Regions from separate parts of the Virgibacillus xinjiangensis genome, predicted to be linked through region 4. Evidence: riboswitches for the same ligand, from Rfam matches in the RefSeq annotation. Region 4 holds a riboswitch; each other region holds the start of a gene.
The links. A riboswitch is a leader RNA that binds a small molecule or an ion and turns the genes downstream of it on or off. The one in region 4 is predicted to bind S-adenosylmethionine.
Positions count from the first base shown of each region.

Region 1: another riboswitch for S-adenosylmethionine. It lies ahead of ACFOGI_RS06535 (O-acetylhomoserine aminocarboxypropyltransferase/cysteine synthase family protein); the one in region 4 lies ahead of ACFOGI_RS05375 (YfcC family protein).
Region 2: another riboswitch for S-adenosylmethionine. It lies ahead of ACFOGI_RS14385 (phosphoadenylyl-sulfate reductase); the one in region 4 lies ahead of ACFOGI_RS05375 (YfcC family protein).
Region 3: another riboswitch for S-adenosylmethionine. It lies ahead of ACFOGI_RS16210 (methionine ABC transporter ATP-binding protein); the one in region 4 lies ahead of ACFOGI_RS05375 (YfcC family protein).

Region 1 covers NZ_JBHRSA010000027.1:26,694-29,816, forward strand. The annotation lists gene rarD (EamA family transporter RarD) at 1-673, shown strand, start outside; SAM riboswitch class I at 1,167-1,289, shown strand; gene ACFOGI_RS06535 (O-acetylhomoserine aminocarboxypropyltransferase/cysteine synthase family protein) at 1,403-3,112, shown strand.
Region 2 covers NZ_JBHRSA010000051.1:1,992-5,114, reverse strand. The annotation lists gene ACFOGI_RS14390 (assimilatory sulfite reductase (NADPH) flavoprotein subunit) at 1-368, opposite strand, end outside; gene ACFOGI_RS14385 (phosphoadenylyl-sulfate reductase) at 629-1,351, opposite strand; SAM riboswitch class I at 1,442-1,550, opposite strand; gene ACFOGI_RS14380 (ectoine synthase) at 1,698-2,087, opposite strand; gene ectB (diaminobutyrate--2-oxoglutarate transaminase) at 2,167-3,123, opposite strand, start outside.
Region 3 covers NZ_JBHRSA010000058.1:20,692-23,814, reverse strand. The annotation lists gene ACFOGI_RS16215 (methionine ABC transporter permease) at 1-367, opposite strand, end outside; gene ACFOGI_RS16210 (methionine ABC transporter ATP-binding protein) at 351-1,370, opposite strand; SAM riboswitch class I at 1,445-1,553, opposite strand; gene ACFOGI_RS16205 (hypothetical protein) at 1,729-2,751, opposite strand; gene ACFOGI_RS16200 (YjzC family protein) at 2,889-3,101, opposite strand.
Region 4 covers NZ_JBHRSA010000020.1:11,675-14,797, reverse strand. The annotation lists gene ACFOGI_RS05385 (PAS domain-containing protein) at 1-351, opposite strand, end outside; gene ACFOGI_RS05380 (cupin domain-containing protein) at 492-833, opposite strand; SAM riboswitch class I at 1,146-1,257, shown strand; gene ACFOGI_RS05375 (YfcC family protein) at 1,470-2,879, shown strand.

The DNA.
Region 1 (3,123 bases), on a different contig from region 4:
CCTCAACTGGCTGACGTTTATCTGGGCCGTGAACAGTGACCATGTGATCCAGGCTAGTCTCGGTTATTATATCAACCCGCTCGTCAGCATTTTGCTTGGCGCCATCGTTTTGAAAGAGAGATTCAACGGCAGCCAGATTGTTTCTTTCATTCTCGCAGCATGTGGAGTAGTCTATCTAACCATCAGCTATGGTGTCTTTCCATGGGTCTCCCTGATTCTCGCTTTCTCCTTTGCCTTTTATGGGCTATTGAAGAAAATAGTTCAGGTCAGCACGATGACCGGCCTGACCATTGAAACGCTAATGGTCACCCCCATCGCTCTGATCTATCTATCTGCCATTCCGGCCAATTCGTTCACATGGGCAGCACCACTGTCCACAACTAACCTGATCTTGGCCGGCAGTGGCGCCGCTACTGCCATCCCATTGCTGATGTTCGCCAGCGGAGCCAAACAAATTCCGCTGGCCATGGTAGGATTTCTACAGTACATCGCACCGACCATCATGCTGTTGTTGGGAGTTTTCCTCTATCAGGAACCATTTACCCAGGCACATCTCGTAGCCTTTGTCCTGATCTGGACGGCACTGATCATTTATATGGCTTCCACCTATAGAAGAAGCATCCAGACCCAAAAGTCCTTGAAAAAGACCTCGGCAGGAGAGCAGGCAAACTGACTGCCTCCTGCCGATTCTCTCGCTCTTCCGCCGATATCTCGCTCCTCCTGCCGATTCCCTCGCTCTCCCGCCGATATCCCGCTCCTCCTGTCGATTCCCTCGTTCTCCAGCGGATATCTCGCTCCTCCTGCTGATTCCCTCACTCTTCCGCCGATATCTCGCTCCTCCTGCCGATTCCCTCACTCTCCCGCCGATATCTCGCTCCTCCTGCCGATTCCCTCGCTCTCCCGCGGATAACCCGTGCCTCCTGCTGATTCCCTCACTCTCCCGCCGATATCTCGCTCCTCCTGCTGATCCCCTCACTCTACAGCGGATATCTCGCTCCTTCTGCTGATCCCCCCCACTCTCCCGCGGATTTCACACTCCTCCTGCCGATTCCCGCACTCCTCTCGCCGATATTCCATGCACTCCTCCCATACGTCAAATTTTCTAAATCTATTGACAGTTACAGGCACAAAAGCCTATAATGTTTAGTAATTTAGTAAAGATTAATCTCTTATCAAGAGCGGTGGAGGGAATAGGCCCTGTGAAACCCGGCAACCACGAGCGAGAGACACTCGCTATTAAAGGTGCTACATCCTACAGATCCATACCCGATCGATCTGGAAGATAAGAGGAGGACGGTTGATAACCAATCCCTCTTCTTAGGAAGAGGGCTTTTTTATATCCCTTCCCCATCTCCAGGAGCGGTGTGAAATATCTCATCAAAAAACCAAGGAGGAATTACCCATGTCTCAATTTCAATCGTTCAACCCCGAAACTGTTTTGCTTCACGGAGGACAGCAGCCAGATCCGACCACCGGATCCCGTGCAGTGCCAATCTATCAGACTACTTCCTATGTTTTCCGTGATACCGAACATGCCCAGAATCTCTTCGGCTTGGCTGAGCCCGGCAATATCTACAGCCGGATCATGAACCCTACCGTCGATGCCTTCGAACAGCGGATGGCCCAGCTCGAGGATGGCGTCGGTGCGGTGGCAACCTCATCCGGCATGGCCGCCATCACCCTATCCATTCTCAACATCGCCAGTTCAGGGGATGAGATTGTTGCCGACAGCAATCTTTACGGCGGTACATACAACCTGTTTGCGAACACCCTTCCACGCTATGGGATTGATGTGAAATTCGTAGATGGAACTGACCCAGAGGCAATTCGTGCAGCCATCACAGACAAGACGAAAGCTGTCTTTGGAGAAATCATTACGAATCCGAGCCTGTACGTCTTTGATGTGGAGAAGGTAGCAGAAATTGCCCATGAATACCAGATTCCACTGATCATTGATAATACATTTGCCACCCCTTACGTCGCCAAGCCGCTGACATGGGGCGCCGACATTGTCGTCCACTCGGCAACGAAGTGGATTGGCGGCCATGGAACGACCATCGGCGGTGTGGTAGTCGACGGCGGACGGTTCAACTGGGACAATGAACGGTTCCCTGGTTTCACCGAACCTGACGAAAGCTATGCCGGCTTGCAATATAAGGACCTGGGCCCTGCAGCATTCATCACCAAACTCCGTGTCCAGCTTTTGAGGGATATCGGCGCATCGTTAAGCCCACAGAATGCTTTCCTCCTTCTGCAAGGCTTGGAAACATTGCATCTGCGCGTAGAGCGACACGCTAAAAATGCAGAAAAAGTTGCCTCCTACTTGGAGAAGCACCCAGCAGTAGAATGGGTCAGCTTCCCGGGGCTGGACAGCCACCCATCACATGAGCTTGCCAAAAAGTACTTTGCGTTCGGCTATGGGTCGGTGATCACCTTTGGTATCCAAGGTGGGCGTGAGGCAGGAAGGACTCTCATTGACAATGTCAACTTATGGTCCCATGTGGCCAATGTAGGGGATGCCAAATCACTCATCATCCACCCTGCTTCCACTACCCACCAGCAGCTGAAAGCGGAGGACCTTCAGAAAAGTGGAGTGAAAGAAGAACTGGTACGCCTCTCCGTAGGCATCGAATCGCCACAGGACATTCTGGCAGACCTGGACCAGGCTATTGCCAAAGCAACTGGAGAAACAGGAGGATATGAGCCTAAAGAACAAGATGCCGTACAGTGGCTTCTTTCTTCTCCTTTCGACCGGAGCGGTGAAGGGGTACGCAAGAAAGTGATTGCTGCCACGGATGACACATCATCCGGCAGTAAGCTGGAACAGTTGGGCTTTGATGTGAGAAAGATCAACGACAAAACTGACCTATCGGAGGATCTCGAAGCGGTCGATGCCATTCTGGCTGGTGGAGACCAACTTCCTCAGGCCGTCATCGAACAGCTCATCCATACACAAGGAAAAGTTCTATGGGTCGAAAATCCGGTGGATGCTGCTGGTACACTGGAAAATGCCGAAGCTTCCGGGATCACGGTCGTAACGAATAAAAATGCATATGAAGAGGCCGTACAGCTGAGGAATAACCGTTCTTCACGAGAATCTGTGAACGTTTAAATAGGAAATGA
Region 2 (3,123 bases), on a different contig from region 4:
ACAATCATCAGATCCTGTACCTTCTTTAAATCTTTTGGTTTAAAATCATCCAGAGCAGCGAGCTTTACTTTCTTGTCCCGTGCTTTCGCTTTTTCTTCTAAATCCTTAGCGACTGACTGGGCATTACCTGTTTCTGAACCATATAAAATGGTCAACTCCCTCTGTTTCAGCGATGCAGTTTGCTGAACAGCTGGCTGAGATGCCGTTGGATTTTCCAAAACTGCGGCCACTCCGCCACTAGATTGCTGCGGCACTGAAAGATACCCACTCAGCCATATTCTCTGTGTCTCTGTTAAGGTTGGCAGAATACGATTGAGATCCTCTGTCTGTTCCTTACTGAAAGGACTATTGGTTTCCAATAATTGCAAAGATACTCACCCCATAAGATACTATTTTTTATTGTTCTCCATGCCAATCAGCAGACATTTTAGGTTCCTGCCACCGATTGGCTCTTTAATTGATATGCCGTGTATACAAAGCGTATTACTCGGCTTTAATTGTAATTTTTAGCCCTGATTCATAAGGAAAAAATCTTATCATACCAGGGAATTACGGAGTTTCTAGTAAACCAAAAGTATTGTATTTCTAGCAATATACTCGGATTTAAATTAAAAATAAAAGGCTTTGTTCAACCATTTGTATGAAGGCCACATTCAGTTTTATTGAAGCCTGCCCATCTTCCTTCACGGGAATCACCGGAGTCACTTACACGTGAAGTACACGGTATACAGCCAATACTAGGATAGCCATTGTCATGCAATTCATTATATGGAAGATCATTCGTCCGGATATAGTCCCAGACATCATCCCAAGTCCAATGAATGAGGGGGCAAACCTTGATGGATTTGAATCGTTCGTCTCTATTCACATAGTCTGTTTTACTGCGGCTGGGCGATTGTTCTCTGCGCAGGCCTGAAATCCAAGCGGGTACACCGCTTAACGCATCCTCGAGTGGTTTGATCTTACGAATGAAACAGCATTGGTCCGGCTGTCTTTTCCACAATGCTGACCCATGTTCTTCCGCCTGTTCTTCCAGAGTCAGCTCAGGTTTTTTAATATGAATTCGGAGTTCCGGATACTTCGCCTTTACTTCCTCAATGAGCTCATATGTCTCCTGAAAATGCAAATCTGTATCAAGGAATACAATCTGCGCATCCTTCTTCACTTTAGAAATCAAATCAATCAATACCATTCCTTCGGCACCGAAGCTGCATGCATAGGTGACACCATCGCCATAGGAATCATATGCCCATTTCAGAATGGTAGACGCTCCTTTGGTTTCATCTTGTGATACCCAATTCTTGAAAGGATCCCCAGTGAATTCGTCGTAGGTGATTACTTCATTATTCACGCATCAACCCTCCATATGAGTTTTTTCCACATCAGAATATAAAAACCTCTCCAGAATAAAAAAGGATATTCTTACATTCTGCTGATTCTCTTCTTATCTTATAGTCAACCATTAGTATAGGAATTGTCACCATTTAGGCGTTCTACATCTGTAGCCGAGGCTTACAAGGGCCTTTTCCCTTCACCTTTCTTGATAAGAATTTTGGAAATTGTTTATGTAGTTGTTGCTAGTCATTCTATACCGTTATACTCCATTCGTCAATACACTTTTCAGAAAAAATTCATTTAATACTAAAATAGTAAAAAAGGATAGGACCATAAAGTCCTATCCTCGAATGCCTTTTGAACTACTCAGTCAGTAGTGGATAAACTCCTTCTTCATTGTGTGTCTCAGTTCCGACAAGTGGCGGGTTGAACACACAAACCATGCGCAATTGGGTTTTTGCATGGACTTTATGCTTATCATGATCATTCAGAAGGTAGAGAGTGCCAGGCTTCAGATCATGCATCTTTCCACCATTTTCAACTTCTTCGATCTGTCCTTCTCCTTCAATTACGTAAACGGCTTCAATGTGATTTTTATACCAGAAGTAATTTTCTGTACCAGCAGCAATTACAGTATCATTCATGCTGAAGCCCACACCGTCTTTGTTCAGGATAAAACGGCGGCTGGTCCAATTGCCATCAGATGTTTCGTCCTCTGTTCCAATAATATTTTCCAAAGATTTTACGATCATGTCGAATTCCCCTTTTCGTCATTTTGTATGAAAACTATTGCTGTTTCTCTATATATTTTAGTGAAATATATTACGATGATTATTTAGCAGTTGCAGCTTTAATGCTTTCTTCCAGGATTTCCAGGCCTTTTGCCAGACCATCTTTGTCAATGACTAACGGCGGAAGGAATTTTACCACTTCATCGCTAGGACCGGATGTCTCTACAATCAGGCCACGATTGAATGCCTCTGCACAAATTTCGCTGGCAAGTCCTTCTTTGTCTATGGCGATACCTTGCATTAATCCACGACCACGCGCTGTGCCATTCAGCTCCGGATATTTATTGATGATTTCTTTTACAGAGTCACTTAAGAAATCAGCCTTTTCCTGAATTTCTTTAGCAAAATCATCTGTCTCCCAGCGATTGAGTGCTTCAGTTGCTGCAATGAATGCCAGGTTATTTCCTCGGAAAGTACCATTATGTTCACCTGGTCCCCATTGATCATATTCAGATTTGATCAGTGTAATAGCCATTGGCAGACCTACACCACCAATTGACTTGGAGAGACAGACTACATCTGGCTTAATTCCAGCTGGTTCAAAGCTGAAGTATGTCCCTGTGCGTCCATTACCTGCTTGGACATCATCTACAATCAACAAAATGTCCCAACGGCGGCAGATGTTTTCAATCTCTTTCAACCATTCCATACTGGCAGCATTAATTCCGCCTTCACCCTGTACGGTTTCCAGAATAATAGCAGCAGGCAGTGCAACACCACTTCCGCTGTCTTCCAGGAATCGTTCAAGGTATGCAATAGAACTCTGGCCATCTACATAATCATCGAAAGGCATGGAAACTGAGTGATGCAGCGGCACACCGGCCCCATGGCGCTTAAAGGAGTTTCCAGTTACAGAAAGTGATCCAATGGTCATACCATGGAATGCGTTGGTGAAACTGATGACCGTGTCACGGCCTGTCACCTTTCTAGCAATTTTCAGTGCACTTTCAACCGTGTTGGTCCCAGTAGGTCCTGGGAACATGATTTTATAATCCAA
Region 3 (3,123 bases), on a different contig from region 4:
CTATCACACCTTGGTCAATCTCTCTTGCTGACGTTTCTACAATCCGAGCGAAAAATGGAATGGCTGCCACCGATAGAGGCACTGCTGCTGCCGTCGGCCCGATCGTGGTGCCAAGCAGTGCATCTGTAACAGGCAACAGAAAAACCAACAGTATGATAAACGGGATCGAGCGTACCAGGTTGGTAATGATCCCTGCTGTCACCTTTACGAAGCGGTTCTCCAGGAATACTCCGCGATCCGTGACAAATAAAAGGATTCCTAGCGGCAGTCCGACGAGAATGGCGATTCCAAGGGAGATGCCTACCATATACAAAGTTTCAAAGAATGCTTGATTCAGCTCCGGAAGCAGTTCAATCAACCGATCCATGCTGCACCACCTCCACTTGTTCAATTCGTTCTTCCAAGTAAGCAATCGCTCCGTCAATCTGATCTTTTGCACCAGTTAGTTCCATCATGAACACGCCGAGAGGCATGTCCCGTATGTACTCCACTTTCCCATGAAGGATGTTGCCGCTCACCGGATAGGCCTGCAGCATATCGGAAACCACCGCTTCCTTGGCCAGATCCCCGCGGAATTGCAATTTTACCAAGGTGCCCTTGCACTCTCTCAAAAGCTTTTCCGGCAATGTAAATTGCAGGACGGTCTGAATGAAATCCTTGGTCAATTCTTCTTTGGGGTTCGCGAAGATATCGAAAACCTTTCCTTCTTCCACCACTTTGCCAGCCTGCATCACGGCACAACGGTGGCAGATTTCTTTGACGACTTCCATTTCATGGGTGATGATGACAATCGTGATTCCAAGCTCCTCATTGATCTTTTTCAGCAGCCGGAGAATCGATTTGGTGGTGCTTGGATCCAAGGCGGAAGTCGCTTCGTCACACAACAGCACTTTCGGGTTGTTGGCCAGCGCCCTGGCAATGCTCACCCGCTGTTTCTGTCCCCCGCTGAGTTGGGCTGGATAAGTGTCGGCCTTATCGGCTAGACCAACAAGTTCCAACAGCTCCGCCACCCGCTTCTGTTGTTCTGTCCTGCCAAGGCCTGCAGCCTTCAGGGCGAACGCTACATTCTCCGCCACCGTTTTGGAAGAGACAAGATGGAATCCTTGAAAAATCATGCCGATCGACTGGCGCGCCTGTCTTAGTTCTTTGGCCGGCAGTTTTAGCAGATCGGTACCATCAATCAGCACTTCCCCTGCTGTCGGCCGCTCCAGAATATTGATGCAGCGGAGGAGTGTGCTTTTACCTGCTCCGCTGTACCCGACAATCCCATAAATCTCTCCACGGTCGATACGCAGGTCTACCTGATCCACACCCGTGACCTGCTTGTTCTTCACTTTAAATACTTTCTCCAGATTACGCAGCTCAATCATGCTGTTCCCCCATATCGCCTAAAACAAAAAAACCTCTTTCCATATGTGAAAGAGAGGTTGATTACTGATTCAATACCTTATCTTCCAGAATGGATACTCATTCCGCAGGAGGTAGCACCACTCCGTCATGGAAGGTTGCTGTGACGTCTTCAGGCCTGTTCCCTCAGTCACTCTTGATAAGCTGTATACAATTTTCATAGACTTAATACTATATGGGTTCGACAACAATGTCAACACAATTTTAGAATTTTACAGTTAATGGTGTAATTCCGCAAAATCGCATCTTTCTTGCAGTGGCGTGCGCGTACTAGGAATAAAACGTCATACAGGAGAGCTATAATTTAGGACTCCCTGCCGATCATGGAAGGGCATTGTCTCCTTCGAAGTTCTTCCTTACCTTTGCAGCAGCCTTTTCCGGATTTTTATAAACGATTGGTTCCTGATGAAGGGTGTGGAAAAAGTTCATATCACTGGTGCCAACTCCGCTGTAGGAAAGTCTGGGGATGACCCGGGCATGGGCCGGAGATCCTTCATTGGAAAAGGTCAGCGACATATTGAAACTGGCCAGTCCCTCTTCTTGCAAGGTGAGAAATACTGCCTGCAGGCCGCTAGCAAAGTCCTCCCAATCCTGCTGCTTAAATTCAGTAATGTCTGTCAGCCCTTTAAAAATCGCTTGAAAATCATAATGGCTTTTTGGAGCAAATGAATGCATCCATGCTGTATTTCCTTTTTCCCCGATCCAACGCTCTCCATCCTTTTCTTGATCATACAGCCAGGCAAGATACTCGATGCCATGGTTTTCCTGAAAAGCCCTGGACTTGCGGTCAAATAGACTCTGGTAATTGGTTGCTGCTTCCGACACGACCACATGGAGATGCGGATGCAGAATGCTCCCTCCCGCTTCCGGCAGGTAATTCCAATTGATCGAAGCATACATTACTTCCTCTTCCGACCGGAGTACCTGCTGAATATATTGTTGTGCTGCCTGGAATGCATCCCGCATCATTGGGATTGTAAAGTTCTTCAGGGTGACATAATGTTCTTCGGAGAGTACGACTACCCCATTATGCTTGCTGTAAGGAAAGAGATTTGGAAATACGACCGATTCTCCCTTCCGAATCCTTCCTTCCGGGGATATCTCTTTCGGGAATACCGGCGTGAATGCCTCCAGATTCTCGGGGCAGAACGGGCATTGGTCACCGCCGGTCTCTACCCCTTCCTCGAAATAGTCCGTTTTAGCCGGTTGCATCCCGGGATCAACGACCAACCTGGAAGATTCCCCGGTGAGCGGGTCGAATCGCACCTCTGTCTTCTGCTCTACCCTATCGCCATTCTTATAAAAGCTGAAAACTTCCTCCTGACTGACAAATAACGGATTCATTCAGCATCTCTCCTCCTGTAGGGTTTTCTTCTTTATGTACCTGGTTTGCATGATCGATCGATTAAAAATGGAAGTGATTTATTTATTGGAGACCTTGCTCCATAAAAAAGCCGCTCCATTTACAGAGCAGCCTGACACTAGTTGTTGCTTCTTCCCTGGACACCTGGTTTATGAAGGTCGCGTTTCTTGATCCACACCCGGTCCTGGTTGGTATTCTGAGGAAACTCCTGGCCTGCTTCCATCTCCAACTGGCGCGGGTCTTCCACGTTGCTTCCCGTTTCACCTTTTTCTATATATATGCCATTATTCGGTGCTTTATCTCCTGCTTTGAATCTTGACTGTTCACCCATTTGATTTCCTCCTTCTGGACTT
Region 4 (3,123 bases):
TACTGCCATGAATTTTTGGTAAATCTGACCAGATTCACCACTGCGCTTAGGGAACCAAAATTCCCATTCATCGCGTTTTCCTGTATGGAAATCATTCAACAACTTTTCAACGTGGTGAGCCACTTTCGGGTGAAGCTCAAGCACGTGGCGGCCAATCGCTTCCTTCCGGCGACCATGCACACGGTTTGGATTATTTGAATACCAGCGGAAAATATCATCGGCATCACAAAAGCCCATTTCAAATGGCAGTAGATTAATGATGGAATCCAACGTGCTTGCTCTGATCGCCCCGGTTTCAAAATTAATCACAGCTTCAGGACTGATTAGTTCGGACAATTTTTGTTCAAGCATATCTAAATCTCTCCTTTAAGAATAGAATTTTATAAATAATAGTAAGCATAGACTCATCTGCTAATAATGCTATATAGCAGGTATGGACTTATAAAAGAAATCCGGTGCAGCCGTTCCTCTGATCACAGCTGAACTGGCGTTTACATGTTTTTCGCATATTGCTCATCAGGGATCTTATTCAGCATGACATATAGGCTTACGTCAGATGACCCAGTACTGGCAAATGCCAGCTCTTCATCGCCATTACATACAAGAACGTCATCCTGTTGTACAGGAACTTCTTTCCTATCTATGGTAAATGTACCTTCACCCTGTAGGACAAGTAAATATACATTGGAGCCAGGATGCTTATGTGCAGGCAAAGTTTGACCAGGTTCAAAGTTAAGCACAAACACCGTACTTTTGTCCTCTTTAAAAATAATCCGTTTCGTAAACCTCTCCTTATTCATTTCCATATATTCGTTAAGGTTTTGTATTTTCATGTCAACTTCCTCCCATTTGATGAATCATAAGTAAATCTGACTTTCTAACCAAAGTATATTCTAATAAACGGATAAAAAAATTGACCTAGGTCAATTTTGGAATGATTGATCTCAAAATAGCAGGGTTTTGAGCTAAACAGGCAAGATAGACTGAAAATTTTATTCCAGCTCCATCAGAGTCAGCCGATTAGTAACCAATCTATCGACTTGATCCGACATCTTCCTCCAAAAATCTCTTTATCTTATTGACAAAAAACTCACTCGAGTATAAAATTGCTCATTACTAACAAAAATTTTCTAATTTAATAATTTTACTTATCAAGAGTGACTGAGGGACAGGCCCAATGACGTCCGGCTACCTCCTTTTAGAAGGAAAGGTGCCAATTCCTGCAGAATAATTCGGATTTATTCTGGGAGATAAGGCGAAATAGACATACAGCCTCTTTCCCATTGGAAGAGGTTGTTTTGTGTCTATCAAAATTTATTAATTAGATACAAGGGGGATAGAAGCCAGGGGACAGTATTGGAAAAAGCCGAGTATTGCTATGGTAATACGGACGTTATTATATGTACCGTTATGCGAGGGCACAGTCGTTTAACTCAACGAAAGAAAATACACACAAGAGGTGAACAACTATGCAGGAAGAAAATAAAAGTAAAAAATTGCTGGATCGGATTCCACATCCACTTGCTCTATTGTTTTATATTGTAGTTGCTGCAGCTATTTTGACGTATATTATTCCGGCAGGATCTTATGAAAGGGAAGATGTGGATGGTGCCACTCGGACTATTCCTGGGACGTTTGATTTCATAGAGAGTAGTCCGGTTGGGATTCTCGATTTATTTACGGCAATTCCAGAAGGTTTCCAAGAAATGTCCGATATCGTCTTTGTCACATTCGCGGCTGCTATGATGTTCGGACTATTGGAAAGAACGGGGATGCTGGAAAACACAGTAGGGACCTTCATACGGAAAGTTGGTATGAACAGGCGTTTCCTTGTCGTTGTCATCATGACATTCGTTTATGGATTTTTCGGGATATTTGTAGGGCTTGAAAATAATATCGCCCTTATTCCAATCGCTGTATTAGTAAGTGTTGCAATTGGCGGAGATGCCATGCTCGGGGCCGGTATTGGAATTGGGGGTGTGCTTGTAGGATTTGGTTTATCTCCATTCAATCCTTATACAGTTGGTGTAGGACACAAGATAGCGGAAATGCAACTCTTCTCAGGATGGCTTTTCAGAAGTATTTTGGTGTTTGCTATATTATCCGTATTAGCTTATTTTAACGTAAGGTATTTCAAAAAGATTTTAAAGAACCCGGGTAAAAGCCTGGGGTATGACATAGATACTCAAGACATGTCACTCAGCAAACCGCTTGATACATATCACATGAGAAAAAAAGATATTGCCATGCTATTGGTATTCATCTCTGGGATCATTATCATGCTCACTGGTATCTTCACCCAAGGATGGTATATCAATGAAGTAGCTGCGATCTATCTGATGATCGGGATGGTCTGTGGACTGATTGCTGGGTTGAATGGCAGTGAGATTGCCAAAGTATTTTCCAAAGCGCTAGAACCTAGTGCATTGGCAGCTATCTTGATTGGGGTGGCAATGGCGACTCAAGTAGTGATGAACCAGGGTAATATCAGTGATACAGTTGCTCATGGCCTTGTCTCTGTGCTGGATTATTTGCCAACAACACTAGCGGTCTTGTTCATGACGGTAGCCCAGTCGATCATTAATATTCTGATTCCTAGTGGGAGTGGACAAGCAATGGTGACACTGCCGATCATGATTCCGGTCGGTGATATGTTGGATATTACACGGCAATCGACCATTTTAGCATTCCAAGTCGGTGATGGCCTTACCAATTTATTTTCCCCAACATTGGGCGGGCTGATGGCAATGCTTGGTTTATGCAGAGTACCTTATGGAAGATGGCTTCGTTATATTGTCCCGTTTGCCATCATAGCACTCTGTATCGCTTGGATTGCCTTGGTCATCAGTGTATTGATTAATTGGGGTGGCTCCCTCTAAAATAAAGTTTACTTTGTTGGATGGTTGGTCCAACTTGGTCCGTTGTACGTAACCGTTTGGTGTTCATCACCAGACGGTTTTATTTGTATAGGATTGTTTATATCTGATAGATGCTCCACTTCCGTTTGGTTTGTTAACGGCTCTGTGGTTCATTGAAGTCTCTATAACGTAAACTCTGTTGCCGGTAGGAATTTTGATAAAATAATAGAAAGGGTATAGGTTGTTACATAAGCTGCTAACAAGG